DNA from 3 places in the Allorhizobium sp. GW101-3B10 genome. Region 3 is predicted to be linked to each of the others. Evidence: predicted binding sites of a transcription regulator. Region 3 holds the regulator's gene; each other region holds the start of a gene.
The links. The regulator LexA, encoded in region 3, represses DNA repair genes until DNA is damaged. The targets are predictions, from matches to a motif close to TGTTCNNNNTGTGTTCNG.
Positions count from the first base shown of each region.

Region 1 (5,114 bases), 270 kb from region 3:
CGACATAGGCGAGGCGGCGTTCCTCCTCGAGGCCTGAGCGGCCGCCTTCGTCGAGCGAGCGCTGGTGGGGGAAGAGGCCTTCCTCCCAGCCGGGCAGGAAGACGGTCTCGAATTCCAGCCCCTTGGCCGAATGCAGCGTCATGATCGACACGGCGTCCATCTCGGCATTCTGCTCGGTGTCCATGACCAGCGAGACGTGTTCGAGGAAGCCGCGCAGGCTCTCGAAGGCCTCCATCGAGCGGATCAGTTCTTTCAGGTTTTCCAGGCGCCCGGGGGCTTCGGCCGACTTGTCGTTCTTCCACATGTCGGTATAGCCGGACTCTTCGAGGATCTGCTCGGCAAGCTCGGTATGGGGCGTCGTTTCAAGCAGTTCCGACCATCGCCTGAAGTGTTGAATCACGTCGAACAGCGCCTTGCGGGCCTTGGGCTTGACCTCGTCGGTCTCGATCAGGTCGACGGCGGCGGCCAGCATCGGCACGTCGCGGGCGCGGGCATAGTCGTGCAGCGTGCGGATGGTGGTGTCGCCCAAGCCGCGCTTCGGGGTGTTGACGATGCGCTCGAAGGCGAGGTCGTCGGCCGGCTGGCAGACCAGGCGGAAATAGGCCATGGCGTCGCGGATCTCGAGGCGCTCGTAGAAGCGCGGGCCGCCGACGACGCGGTAGTTGAGGCCGAGGGTGACGAAGCGGTCTTCGAACTCGCGCATCTGGAAGGAGGCGCGCACCAGGATCGCCATGTCGTTGAGGGCGTGCTTCTTGCCGTCGGCATTGCCGCGCTGCAGCCGCTCGATCTCCTCGCCGATGGCGCGGGCTTCCTCTTCCGAATCCCAGGCGGCATGCACCACCACCTTCTCGTCATCGGGATCGACGCGGTCGGTGAACAGCGTCTTGCCGAGACGGCCCTCGTTATGGGCGATCAGATGGCCGGCGGCGCCGAGGATATGCTCCGTCGAGCGGTAGTTGCGCTCCAGCTTGATGACCTTGGCGCCGGGAAAATCCTTCTCGAAGCGCAGGATGTTGTCGACCTCCGCGCCGCGCCAGCCATAGATCGACTGGTCGTCGTCGCCGACGCAGCAGATGTTGACCTTTGGTGCCTCATCCTGAGGTGCCGAGCGCAGCGAGGCCTCGAAGGATACTGCCCGATCTGGCCAAACCTCGTCCTTCGAGACGGCGCTGCGCGCCTCCTCAGGATGAGGTTTGGGTCCCCGCTGGGCAGAGGAGGGGCCTGACCGCTGCGCCAGCAGCCGCAGCCACATGTATTGCGCGGTGTTGGTGTCCTGGTATTCGTCGACCAGGATGTATTTGAACCTCTGGTGATAGTCCTTCAGGATGTCCGGATTGGCGCGGAACATGCGGATCGGATGCAGGAGAAGGTCGCCGAAGTCGCAGGCGTTCAAGGTCTTCAGGCGGTTCTGGTAGGCGGCGTAGAGTTCGCGGCCCTTGCCGTTGGCGAAGGCCCGGGCATCGCCCTCGGGGATCTGCGCGGGGTCGAGGCCCTTGTTCTTCCAGCCGTCGATCATCTGGGCGAACTGCTTGGCCGGCCAGCGCTTGTCGTCGATGCCTTCTGCCTGGATGATCTGCTTGATCAGGCGGATGACGTCGTCGGTGTCGAGAATGGTGAAATCGGAGCGCAGGCCCACCATTTCGGCGTGGCGGCGCAGGATCTTGACGCCGATCGAGTGGAAGGTGCCGAGCCAGGGCATGCCCTCGACCGCGCCGCCGACGAGCAGGCCGATGCGCTCCTTCATCTCGCGCGCCGCCTTGTTGGTGAAGGTCACGGCGAGGATCTGGCTCGGGAAGGCGCGGCCGGTCGCGAGAATATGGGCGATGCGGGTGGTCAGCACCCGGGTCTTGCCGGTGCCGGCGCCGGCCAGCACCAGGACGGGGCCGTCCAGCGTTTCCACGGCTTCGCGCTGTTCCGGATTGAGGCCGGAAAGATAGTCGGGCACGCGGTTCTGGTCGCGCGCCGCCATGGCGCGCGCCGCGATGCCGAGGCCGCCGGCGGCGGGTGCCGCGGCGGGGGCGCGTCCTTCGGCGACGGGTTTGCGCGGGGCGGGTTCCTCGTCGTCGAAGAAGGGTATGTCGTCGAAACCGTTACTCATGCGGCCAATGTAGTGATTCGGATCGGAAAGACCAGAAAAGATGTTCCCCTTTCATTCCGATCCGGGCGCTATCCGCAGGGAATGTCGACGGTTTTGCCGGGTGCGATCGGCAAGGCGACCGAATTGATCGCCCGCACGGGCCGGAGGCCTGCGAGATGACAATTTCGTAATCTTGGCCATTGCGCCTTGCCGTTTGTGCCTTGCAGCGAAATATTGCCGGACAGATGACCCGCAATTCGCCTGATGGCTGCATGGCGTCTCCAAGGCGAGACCCGGCGGGCGCAGCACAGGCCGGAGTTCCCAATGGCATTTTGGAAGCAGTTGACCCTCAGTCTCGTGGCGATCGCCGCAGGCCTATTCCTGTGGGTCTGGTTCGTGCCCGGCGCCGACGGCGTGCTGCGGCGGATCGGCGTGCCCGAAACAGTGGTCGCCCTCGTCGCGCCGGCGGCGGAGGAAACGGGCGACGCCGCAGGGAACGGCCAGGCGCGGCAGGGCCAGGGTGCGCAGGGGCAGGGGCAGGGCGCCGGACAGGGCGCGCAGGGCCAGGGCGGCAATCGCCGCGGGGCCGGGGCGCAGGCGCTGGTGGTCGTGCGGCCGGTCGAGGTGGGCACGGTCAACGACCGTCTCTCGGCGCTCGGCACCGGCGACGCCATCCAGTCCGTCACCATCATGCCGCAGGTTTCGGGCATGCTGTCCGAAATCGCCATCAAGTCCGGCGACCGGATCACCAAGGGCCAGGTGATCGCGCGGCTGGAAAACGAGGAGCAGCGCATCGCCCGCGATCAGGCGCAGGTGGCACTGAAGAGCGCGACCGAGAAGAACGAGCTCTACACCAACCTGAAATCCGCAGCCTCGCGCATCGATGCCTTCGATGCCGCCATCGCGCTCGAAGGGGCGAAACTCGCGCTTGCCTCGGCCGAACTGGAGCTGAAGCGGCGCGAGATCGTCGCGCCGATCGACGGCGTCGCCGGCATCGTCACCGTCAATCCGGGCGACAATGTCACCACCTCGACGGCGATTGCCACGGTCGACGACCGCTCCGAACTGCTGATCGACTTCTGGGTGCCGGAACGTTTCGCCCCGATCATCAAGGTCGGCCAGCCGCTGACCGCAACCGCGGTGGCGCGCCAGGGCAAGCTCTACGAGGGCAGCGTGGCGGCGGTCGACAACCGCATCGACGAGGCGAGCCGGACGCTGCGCATCCGCGCCAAGATCGCCAACGAGAACGACGACCTGCGCGCCGGCATGGCCTTTACCGTGGCGATGAGCTTCGACGGTGAGCGCTTTCCCGCCGTCGATCCCCTGTCCGTGCAGTGGGACAGCGACGGTTCCTTCGTCTGGCGCGTGACCGACGGCAAGGCCGAGAAGGTGCCGGTGCGGATCGTCCAGCGCAATCCCGACGCCGTCCTGGTCGAGGGCGAGCTTGCCGAGGGCGACCGGGTGGTGACCGAAGGCATTCAACGCGTGCGCGCCGGCCGGGCGGTGCAGGTGATCGGCGACGAAGCCGGTGCGAAGCCCGCGAACGGCGAAAAACCGGTGGCAAGCCGATGAGCGGGGACAGCGATTTGAGCGACGGCAAGAACGGCGACGGGGAGGTACAGGGCCCTGTTGCGGGGGCTGCGCCCGACAAGCAGACCGGTTTCACCGCGCTCTTCATCCGCCGGCCGATCTTTGCGGCGGTCGCCAATGCGCTGATGGTGGTGGCCGGCCTTGCCGCCTTCTACGGCATCGAGGTGCGCGAACTGCCCGACGTCGACCGGCCGGTGATCACGGTTCGGACCTCGTTCGACGGGGCCTCGCCGCAGACCATCGACCAGCAGTTGACGACGGTGGTGGAAGGGGCCGTGGCGCGCGTCGCCGGGCTCAAATCCATGTCGTCGACCTCGTCCTTCGGATCGAGCCGCGTGACGCTCGAATTCTCCGACACCACGGACCTCAATGTCGCGGCGAGCGACGTGCGCGATGCCATTTCGCGGGTGTCGAACAGCCTGCCGGACGATGCCGACGAGCCGCGCATCGTCAAGGCAGATTCCGACAGCGACCCGATCATGCGGCTGGCGGTGACCTCCGACCGGATGAACATCGAGGACCTGACGCTGCTGGTCGACAACGAGATCGCCGACCGGCTGGCCTCGGTCGACGGCGTGGCCGACATCGAACTCTACGGCGACCAGGACAAGATCTTCCGCGTCGACGTCGACCAGGCGGCGCTGGCGAGCCGGGGGCTGACGGTGGCGACGCTCACGTCTGCGCTGTCCAACATCGCCTTCGACGTGCCGGCCGGCTCGATCACGTCGTCGACGCAGGACATCGTGGTGCGCGCCACCGCCGACCTGAAGACGCCGGAGGATTTCACCCGGCTGCTCATCGGCGACAATGTGCGGCTCGGCGACGTGGCGACCGTGACCTTCGGGCCGGACCTGTCGTCCACGGCGCTGCGCTCGAACGGCAAGGCCGGCATCGGCATGGGCATCATCCGCCAGGCGCAGTCGAACACGCTGAGCATCTCCAATGGCGTCAAGGCCATGGTCGGGCGGCTGCAGACGGAGCTGCCGGAAGGCACCGAGATCCGCATCACCAGCGACGACGCCGTGTTCATCCGCGGCTCGATCGACGAGGTGGTCAATGCGCTCATTCTCGCCGCCGTGATCGTCATCGGCATCATCTTCCTCTTCCTGCGCGACTGGCGCGCGACCATCATTCCGGCGGTCACCATGCCGGTCTCGCTGATCGGCACTGTGGCGGCCGTCTACCTCGTCGGCTTCTCGATCAACATCCTGACGCTGCTCGCCATCGTGCTGGCGACCGGCCTCGTCGTCGACGACGCGATCGTGGTGCTGGAGAACATCGTGCGCCGGCGCAGCCAGGGGCTCGGACCGCGGGCCGCGGCCGTGCTCGGCACGCGCGAGGTGTTCTTCGCCGTCATCGCCACGACGGCCACACTGGCCGCCGTGTTCATCCCGCTCTCCTTCCTGCCGGGTCAGGTGGGCGGGCTGTTCCGCGAATTCGGCTTCGT
Region 1 covers NZ_JBWKZR010000001.1:1,216,103-1,221,216, forward strand. The annotation lists gene AC07Y0_RS05740 (ATP-dependent helicase) at 1-2,098, opposite strand, end outside; gene AC07Y0_RS05745 (efflux RND transporter periplasmic adaptor subunit) at 2,402-3,649, shown strand; gene AC07Y0_RS05750 (efflux RND transporter permease subunit) at 3,646-5,114, shown strand, end outside.
Region 1: a site for LexA is predicted at 2,140-2,157, ahead of AC07Y0_RS05740 (ATP-dependent helicase). Genes of this name have one in related genera too.

Region 2 (5,114 bases), 2.0 Mb from region 3:
GGCTCGTCCTCCTGTGATGAGGATCGGCTCGGCCCGTCCGAGCAACCCTCGGAAGACCAGTGTAGGGCGAGCCACCTCAGGCGCGAAGACGGACATACGGTCTTACGAGAAATCACAAACGGCAGGGCCTGCCTGACAGCACGAACATGCAGCCAGGCGCGCGGCCGTGCCGTCAGCCGGCATTGCGGTAGTTCGACGTCCGATCCTGCGCGCCACGCGCGTGAGACATCGCGGTTGCGCCTGCCCCGTCCCGCGTCTTGAACCCGCGCAGCGCGGCGACCAGGCGTTCGACCTCGTCTCTCAGCGTCAAGGTCTGGGCGGACGTCTCCTCGACCATGGCGGCGTTCTGCTGGGTGATCGTGTCCATGTTGGCGATCGCCGTGTTGACTTCCCGCAGTCCGCCGGACTGGTCCGATGCGGCGCTGGCGATACCGGCGACGATGCCGTTGATCTCGCCGATACGAACGATGATCTTGTCGAGCGCCTCGCCGGCATTGTTGACAAGTCCCACACCGGTCTCGACCTGTCCGGAACTCTGGGAAATCAGGCCCTTGATTTCGCGTGCCGCACTGGCACAGCGTTGCGCCAGTTCCCGCACTTCCTGGGCCACGACCGCGAAGCCACGACCGGCCTCGCCCGCACGGGCCGCCTCGACCCCGGCGTTCAGCGCCAGCAGGTTGGTCTGGAAGGCAATTTCGTCGATGACGCCAATGATCTTGGAGATTTCGTCGGAGGACTTCTCGATGGCGCCCATGGCACTGACCGCCCGCGTCACCACTTCGCCCGAAGCCCGCGCCTCGTCGAGAGCGATGCCTACGACGTTCGCCGCCTTCTGCGCGCCATCCGCCGCCAAGGTGACGTTCTGGGTCAGTTCGTGCAACGCGGCTGTGCTTTCCTCCAGGCCCGCGGCCTGTTGTTCCGTGCGCTGGGCGAGATGGTTGGACGCCTCCGAAATGGCGGTTGTTGAGCGCAGAATCTCCTCTGCGGCGCTGCGCACCGTGCCGATCGTGTCGTGGAGCTTCTCGACCGAAGTATTGTAGTCATGCGCCATGCCGACAAAGTTTTCCGGCTGGGCAGGCGAGAGCTTCGCTTCGAGATCGCCGGCGGACAGCCTGTTCAAGACTTCGCTCAAGGCGGCGAGTGCCACCGCCTGTTCGTGCTCGGCCTTGGCGCGCGCATCTTCGGCCGCCTTTCGCTCGGCGGCGAGAATATCGAGATAGACGGTGATGGCGTAGTCCATGTCGAGCAGCGCGGCCTTGACCAGCACGCCCACCTCCTCGCCCAGAACCTTGCCTTCCTTGCGCGCAAACCGGGACGGCCAACGCTCCCGCACCACGGCGTGGATGAGTTGCTCGACCAGCAGGGCATAGCCGCCGATGTACCAGCGGGGCTCCAGGCCGATGCGGGCATGCGCCTTCCCGACGGCCGTCACGCCATCGACGTAGCGGTCGTCGAACTGCGCCGCTGTGACGATGCTCCAGTGACTTTCCTGGCGCTTTTTGGCCCCCTGAAGGTGATCCTCGTTGCGAAAGAAGGCCGCTGTTTCCGGGGTGCTCCGAACTTTCTTGTAGAAGACGTCGAGCGCTGCGCCGATATTCTTGCCGATGCTGGGCGCGAGCGTGCGCAGCGTCTGCCTTGCCTTTTCGTCAAGCCCGAGGAACTCGAGGCGGGCACCAAGACCGCTTTTCTCATTGTGTGTCGTCATAGCCGCCCCCGCGCGCCGGATCGCCGAATATTTCAGCGATGTATCAATTAGTTTTTTATGGATTACCAAAAAAGGTAAATATTTCATTTAACTAAAATGCGAAATGTACCCCTCTGGACAACAGATCGTACGACGCGCGCCCGGATCGGGGGTGGCGAAGAGACGGATCGCCGGGGTTCGTCCTTGGCCAGGCGAGATCGGCACAGGCCGTTCGAACGACGAAATCTCCGCGCTCTGCCGCCAGCGCAGGACCAGCGGACGAATGTTCTTGATTTGATCTGTCGCAGCCGCACGAATCTGCTAGTCTCCGCCGCCATGAACAGCACCGACCTTACCGCGCTTGCCATCGGCACTCTTGGCCTTCCTCCGACTGTCCTCGCCGGCATCGTCGGGGCGGCGTTGCTGGTCGTGCTTCTCCTGCTTCTTGTGTCAAACCGCCGCTCCAGCCGCATGCGCATCGCGCTCGAGATGGAGGCGGCGAGACGCGAGGCGGTGGCCGAGGCTCGGCTCTCGGAACTGCTGAAAGCCCAGGCGGAGATGCATGGACGACTCGCCGCGATGTCCGACGTGTTCGGCAAGCGCCAATCGGAGCTCAACCAGACGATCAGCCAGCGGCTGGACGGCATGACCCATCGCATCGGCGCGACCATCACCGAACAGACGAAATCGACGCATGAGAACCTGCGTCACCTTCAGGAACGGCTGGCCGTCATCGATGCCGCACAGAACAACATCCAGTCGCTGGCCAAGGACGTGGTCGGGCTGCAGGCCATCCTGTCCAACAAGCAGACCCGCGGCGCCTTCGGCCAATCGCGCATGGAGACGATCGTCGCCGACGGCTTGCCGATGGGCGCCTATGCCTTCCAGTCGACCCTGTCGAACGGCATGCGCCCGGACTGCACGATCCGCATGCCGAACGGCTCGCCACCGCTGGTGATCGACGCGAAGTTTCCGCTGGAGGCGTGGAACGCCATTCGCGACGCGCAGACGCCGGAGGAAAAGAAGCTGGCCGGCCAGAATTTCCGCCGCGATATCGAGGTGCATATCCGCGACATCGCGGCGAAGTATCTGATTGCGGGTGAAACCCAGGACATGGCCTTCCTCTTCGTGCCGTCGGAATCGATCTTTGCCGAGATCCACGAACATTTCGAAGCCATCGTCCAGAAGGCCCATCGCCTGCGCGTGGTTATCGTATCGCCCTCGTTGCTGATGCTGTCGATCCAGGTGATCCAGGCCGTCCTCAAGGATCAGCGCATGCGCGAACAGGCACATCTGATCCAGGGCGAGGTCCTGCATCTGATGGAAGATTTGCTGCGCCTCGACGAACGCACGAGAAAGCTGCAAGGACATTTCCTCGCAGCGCAGAAAGATGTGGACATGATTCTCACCTCGGCCGACAAACTGACGAAACGGGGCGCGAAGATCGAAGCGCTCGAATTTCAAACGACCGCGGCCGCATCGCCCGAGGATAGTCAGAGATCGGTGGAAAGCCGAACCGGCCTCTTGAAGCTGAGGATCGTCGACGAAGAATAGGATCGGGTCCGCGAAAGACCGAGACCAAGGACGGAAACACGCATGATCACTGTATTCGGCTCCATCAACATGGACCTCATCGCCACCACGCCGCGGCTGCCGAAGCCGGGCGAAACAGTAGCCGGCACCGGATTTTCGACGGCGGCCGGGGGCAAGGGCGCCAATCAGGCGCTGGCGGCCCGCCGCGCCGGGTCAGCCGTGCGCATGGCCGGTGCCGTGGGACGCGACGAGTTTGCCGCACCGGCGCTCGCTCTGCTGGAGGAAGCCGGCACCGACCTTTCCGCGGTCCGCCATGTAGATGGACCGACCGGCATCGCCCTCATCCTGGTCGGCGGCGACGGCGAGAACATGATCACGGTGGTTCCCGGCGCCAACGGCACGGTCGGCGAGCCGGAGGCCGCCGCAGCGGTCGCAGCTCTGCAGAGGGGCGACTTTCTCATGCTCCAGCTGGAGGTTCCCGCAGCCTCCGTCGAGCGTGCGCTGGTCGACGCGAAGGCACGCGGCGTGACGACCATTCTCAACATCGCCCCGCTGACGGCCGATGCCGCGCGCCTCGGGCGCATGGCCGACATCGTCATCGCCAACGAGACGGAGTTCGAGCGGCTGGCCGGTCGCGACGAACTCAACGCGGCCGAACGCGAGCAAACGCTGATGCGTCTCCACAAGGAGACCGGTCAGACGCTGATCGTCACCCTCGGCGCCGACGGCGTGATCGCCGCCCGGGATTCGAACCTTTACCGGACCATGGGTCTGGCCATCGAACCGGTCGACACGGTGGGCGCAGGCGACACCTTTTGCGGCTATCTGGCCGCCAGCCTGGATCAGGGCATCGCTTTCGAGCAGGCCCTGCGCCGCGCCGCCGTCGCCGGCTCCCTCGCCTGCCTGAAGCCGGGCGCACAGCCGTCGATTCCGACAGCAAGCGAGGTAGAAGGGCGCGTTTAGGACAACTTTGTTCCATTACGCGACAGTCATGATTCCTCCCTGCTGAAGACAGGCAAGAAAATGTAGAGCGACTTCAAATCTCGTTAAGCTTTCGGGTCTCTTATTGGCTTCGATTGGCGTACATCCGGCCAAAATAGGCACGGCTGTACTAGCGCACCATGATGGTGTGGACCGCCCGGTTGCGTCCCTGAGCCCTCTCCCCGTGCGTTTCGAGGTTTCCATGCTGAAGTTCATTTCCCGCTCCATCGCGGCGAAGCTGCTCGTCGTGACAGGCGTGGCGATCGCCTTCGTCCTGATGCTCTCCAATCTCTTCCTGATCTACGAGACGCGCGACCGCGTCCAGGCGCTGACCATGCAGCAGGCGACGGCGGAGGCGGAAGCCATCGCCCAGGAAATCGCCGGCGACATCGGCGAGCTGGCCAGCGCTGCCCGCACCATGTCGGGTGTCTTGGGCCGCGGCCACGAAGGCCAGTCCTTCGACCGCAAGGGCGCGATGAACCTGCTCAAGGCCAATCTCGAACAGAACCCGTTTGCCTTCGGCAGTTGGTTTGCCGAGGCTGAGAAAGCCTTCGACGGGCGCAAGGACGACGTGGTCGGCAATGCCGAACTCGGCGCCAATGCCAACGGCGTCTTTACACCCTACTGGTCGAAGGACCGCAACGGGGCGATCCAGTTCTCGACCTTCAACAACGAATACACCGCCGAATGGTATGCGTTGGCCGCAAAGAGCGGCAAGGGCGCGATCACGGCCCCCTATCTCGCCGAGGGCACGGATGTCCCGACGACGATGAGCTCGATCGCGTATCCGGTCATTTCCGGCGGCAAGATGATCGGCGTCACCGGGGTCGACATCTCACTCGCCTCGCTTTCGGAAAAGCTCAAGGCCCTTCGTCCCTTCGAGACCGGCCGCGTGATGCTGGTGGCGCAGAACAGC
Region 2 covers NZ_JBWKZR010000001.1:3,460,598-3,465,711, forward strand. The annotation lists gene AC07Y0_RS17195 (methyl-accepting chemotaxis protein) at 173-1,705, opposite strand; gene AC07Y0_RS17200 (DNA recombination protein RmuC) at 2,021-3,238, shown strand; gene AC07Y0_RS17205 (ribokinase) at 3,281-4,180, shown strand; gene AC07Y0_RS17210 (methyl-accepting chemotaxis protein) at 4,401-5,114, shown strand, end outside.
Region 2: a site for LexA is predicted at 1,969-1,986, ahead of AC07Y0_RS17200 (DNA recombination protein RmuC). Genes of this name have one in related genera too.

Region 3 (5,114 bases):
AAGCTGATGGCCGGCACCTTCCTCACCTCGCTGATCGGTGGGCTGTCGACGGCGATCTTCGCCATCGCCCATTTCCACCGGCTGGCGCCGCACGGGCTGGAGGCCAATCTCGCCGCCATGCCGATCATCTCGATCCTGGTGATGCCGGCCGGACTGGTCGCCATGCTGCTGATGCCCTTCGGCCTCGACGCCCCGTTCCTGTTGCTGATGGGCATCGGGCTCGAATGGGTGCTGGTGATCGCCCATGGCGTCGCCGGCTGGGGCGAGGCGATCGGCTTCACCCGCATGCCAGGCTGGTTCCTGCCGGTCGCCGCGGTCGGCCTCTTGCTGATGACGCTGCTGCGCACATGGCTCCGGCATGCCGGCTCGCTCCTGCTCGCGGCGGTCATTGGGACGGCGGCGCTGGTGCCGGGCACACCCCCGGCCGACGTGCTAATCGCGGAGGACGGCCGGCTCGTCGGCCTTCGCCTCTCGCAGCAAGGCCTCGCCACCAACCGAACGCGCCCGCCGCGCTTCACCTTCGAGCAATGGCAGGCGGCACTCGGAACCGGCGAACATCTCGGGCCGACGGATCTCGGCAAGGCGGCCGGTCTTCCGGCTGCGGAAGCACCGGCGCCGGCCATGCCGCCGATCAAGTCCCTGCCGCCGACGATGCCGCCGGGCCAGCAGGCGCCAAAATGGTCGGAGGACGATCTGCGCAAAGCGCGCGAACGCATGCGCGGCGCGTTGAAGGAAGCGGGCGAGGGGCGGTTTGTCTGCGAAGGCAAGAACTGGTGCGTGGCGCGGCTCGGCAGCGGATGGACGATCGTCACGGTGGAGGAAGCGGCCTTTGTCGGCGGCGCCTGTGACGTGGCCGACGTCGTCGTATCGGCGCGGCGGGTGGCTTTTCAGTCCTGCCGCTCGGGCGCCCGGCTTTTCACGGCCGAGACATTGCGTCGCAGCGGCGCGGTGGAGCTTTCGCTCGGAGACCGAAAAGCACGGGAGATGCGCGTGACCGCGTCGTTCTCCGGCGACTATCGGCCGTGGTCCGTCCATCGTCTCTATGACTGGCGTAGCGACAGCTTTCAGACCGCTCCCTTACCCGACGGCACCTTCGCCTCAACACCGGCCAGTGATGCCGGCGGCCCTGCGGCCGCCGAGGATGTCAGTGATAGCGGCGGATGAGGCCGACCAGCTTGCCCTGGATCTTCACTCGGTCGGGCCCGAAGATGCGGGTCTCGTAGGCCGGGTTCGCGGCTTCCAGCGCGATCGACGCGCCGCGGCGGCGGAAGCGCTTCAGCGTCGCTTCCTCGTCGTCGACGAGGGCGACGATGATGTCGCCGGGATTGGCGTTGGAGGCGTTGCGGATGATGACCGTGTCGCCGTCCAGGATGCCGGCCTCGATCATCGAATCACCCTTGACCTCGAGCGCATAGTGCTCGCCGGCGCCGAGCATTTCGGCCGGCACGTTGATGTCGTGGGTGTTGTTCTGGATCGCCGAGATCGGCACGCCGGCGGCGATGCGGCCCATGACGGGCACGCTGACCGAATTCGACGTCTCCTCGACCGCCTTCGGCGCGACGGGCGGCGTCTTGCCGAGGCTGCCTTCGATGACGCTGGGCGAGAAGCCGCGGCGCGGCTGCAGGCTCGGCGAATAGGCTTCCGGAAGCTTGATCACCTCCAGCGCGCGGGCCCGGTTGGGCAGGCGGCGGATGAAGCCGCGTTCTTCCAGCGCCGTGATCAGGCGGTGGATGCCGGACTTGGAGGCGAGGTCGAGCGCGTCCTTCATCTCGTCGAAGGAGGGCGGAACGCCCGATTCCTTCATCCGTTCGTGGATGAACAGAAGCAGTTCCTGTTGCTTGCGCGTCAGCATGTTCGGAGCCCCAATTGGTGAAACAAATACGGAACATACACTATATGTTCCATTTGTGTTCCGCAAGTGCCTAAGATTCCGTGAAGTGTGCAGTGCGAAATGAAAATCTTTGCAAAACGGCCTGGACGAGACCTGAGCCAGGGTGGTCCTGCGCGCCGCGAGGGACATCCGACTTGCGCCGCCAGCTTGCCAATCCGGATCAAATGGCGCAAATCTCCGCGCGATCACTCCCGCCGACGAGAGGTGTCGTATGTCCGAACTGAACAAGCCGCGGGGTCTCGACCACCTCGTCCTTCCGGTCCAGTCGCTCGAGGCGGCGCGCCGGCGCCTGACCGACCTCGGATTCACCGTGGCGCCCGATGCGCGCCATCCGTTCGGCACGGAGAATGCCTGCGTGTTCTTCGGCGACGACACCTATCTCGAGCCGCTGGCGATCGCCAGCCGCGAGGAATGCGAGGCGGCGGCCAAGGCCGGCAACATGTTCGTGGCGCGCGACCAGGCGTTCCGTTTCCGCAACGGCCTCGAAGGGCTGTCGGCGATCGTCGTCAAGACCGAGGATGGGGATGCGGACCATCGGCGTTTCGTCGCCGAGGGCTTTTCCGGCGGCCCGATGCTGCATTTCGAACGCGTGTTCAAGATGGCGGACGGGTCGGAGGTTATGGGCGGCTTCAGGCTCGCCTTTGCCGCCGATCTACGGGCACCCGACTTCTTCCTGTTTGCCTGCGAGCGGGTCAATCCGCTGCCGGCCGATCGCGGCGCACTGGCGCGGCACGAGAACGGCGCGCTCGGCCTGTCGACCGTCGTGCTCGGCGAGGACAATCCGAGCGACTTCCAGTATCTGCTGGAGGAAGTGTTCGAGCAGCGCGCGGTCGAGGCGCATTCCTTCGGGCTGTCGCTGCAATCGGCCAATGCCGCCATCGAGGTGCTGACGCCGGCCGGGCTTGCCGGCTATTTCGGGCTCGATACCGAGAATCGCGGACGCGGCCTCATGGGCCGGCTGATCGTCGTCAAGGTTGCGGATATCGGCGTGACAGAGCGGCTTCTCGCTGCTAAGGGCATCGCATTCAGCCGCCGCGGCGCGCGCCTGATCGTTCCGCACGAGGCGGGGCAGGGCGTGCCCTTCGCATTCGAGGAGGTTTCATGAGCAATTCGACCCATTCCGAAGTCGTCGTCGGTGACGGCACCGCCAAGGCGGTCTTCTCCAATTCCAAGCGGTTCTCGCTGATCGCCGGCCCCTGCCAGATGGAAAGCCGCGACCATGCCTTCATGATCGCCGGCCAGCTTTCCGAAATCTGCCGCGAGCTGGGCATCGGCCTCGTCTACAAGTCGTCCTACGACAAGGCGAACCGCACCTCGCTTTCGGCCGAGCGCGGCATCGGCCTGGAAAAGGCGATGGAGGTCTTTGCCGATCTCAAGAAGGAATACGGATTCCCGGTGCTGACCGACGTGCACACCGAAGAGCACTGCCGGCTGGTCGCACCGACCGTCGACGTCCTGCAGATCCCGGCCTTTTTGTGCCGCCAGACCGATCTTCTGGTGGCCGCGGCTCAGACCGGCCGCGTGATCAACGTCAAGAAGGGCCAGTTCCTCGCCCCCTGGGACATGAAGAACGTGCTGAACAAGATCAATGCCAGCGGCAATCCGAACGTGCTTCTGTGCGAGCGCGGCGCCTCCTTCGGCTACAACACGCTGGTGTCCGACATGCGCGCGCTGCCGATCATGGCGGCCATGGGCGCTCCGGTCGTGTTCGACGCCACCCATTCGGTGCAGCAGCCGGGTGGCCAGGGCGGCTCCTCGGGCGGCCAGCGTGAATTCGTCGAGACGCTGGCGCGCGCCGCGGTCGCCGTCGGCGTCGCCGGCCTGTTCATCGAGACTCACCAGGATCCGGACAATGCCCCGTCGGACGGTCCGAACATGGTGCCGATCAGCCAGATGAAACGCCTGCTGGAAAAGCTGCTGGCTTTCGACGCGATCGCCAAGGCCGCCTGACCCGCGATCAAGCGACTATCATCCATGTGGACGCCGGCCCTTGGGTCGGCGTTTTGCATTGGGACGAATGTCGGCATTGCCTTTCGGCTTCTGTCATGCAGCTGCCATTGTATTTTCCGCATCATCGATTAAGACAGGCCATCCTCAATCCCCACCCAAAAGCAGGGAGGCTCCCATGACTGCCATCACCGACATTATCGGCCGCGAAATTCTCGACAGCCGCGGCAATCCGACCATCGAGGTCGATGTCTATCTCGAAGACGGCAGCATGGGCCGTGCGGCCGTTCCGTCGGGCGCCTCGACCGGCGCGCACGAAGCCGTCGAACTGCGTGACGGCGGCAGCCGCTATCTCGGCAAGGGCGTCGAAAAGGCCGTCGAGGCCGTCAATACCGAGATATTCGACGCGATCGGCGGTCTCGAGGCCGAAAACCAGATCCAGATCGACAATCTGATGATCGAACTGGACGGCACGGCGAACAAGTCGCGCCTCGGCGCCAATGCCATCCTCGGCGTTTCGCTCGCCATCGCCAAGGCCGCCGCCGAAGCCACCGGCCTGCCGCTCTATCGCTATGTCGGCGGCCCCAACGCTCATCTGCTGCCCGTGCCGATGATGAACATCATCAATGGCGGCGCGCATGCCGACAATCCGATCGACTTCCAGGAATTCATGATCATGCCGGTCGGCACCGACAATATGCGCGACGCCGTGCGCATGGGTTCGGAAGTCTTCCACACGCTGCGCAAGGAACTGGCGGCCCAGGGCCACAACACCAATGTCGGCGACGAAGGTGGTTTCGCACCGGGCCTGAAGAGCGCGCCGGAAGCGCTCGACTTCATCATGAAGTCGATCGAGAAGGCCGGCTACCGGCCGGGCGAAGACATCTATCTCGCGCTCGACTGCGCCTCGACCGAGTTCTTCAAGGACGGCAAGTATGTGATGGAAGGCGAGGGCCGCACGCTCGAGCCGGAAGCCATGGCCGACTATCTCGCCGAACTGGCCGCCAAGTATCCGATCATCTCGATCGAGGATGGCATGGCCGAGGACGACTGGGACGGCTGGAAGGCGCTGACCGACAAGATCGGCAATTCGTGCCAGCTGGTCGGCGACGACCTGTTCGTCACCAATTCGTCCCGCCTGCGCGACGGCATCAAGATGGGTGTGGCCAACTCCATCCTCGTCAAGGTCAACCAGATCGGCTCGCTGACGGAAACGCTCGACGCGGTCGAAACGGCGCACAAGGCCGGCTACACCGCCGTCATGTCGCACCGCTCG
Region 3 covers NZ_JBWKZR010000001.1:1,482,950-1,488,063, forward strand. The annotation lists gene AC07Y0_RS07060 (ComEC/Rec2 family competence protein) at 1-1,164, shown strand, start outside; gene lexA (transcriptional repressor LexA) at 1,145-1,852, opposite strand; gene AC07Y0_RS07070 (VOC family protein) at 2,103-2,996, shown strand; gene kdsA (3-deoxy-8-phosphooctulonate synthase) at 2,993-3,841, shown strand; gene eno (phosphopyruvate hydratase) at 4,017-5,114, shown strand, end outside.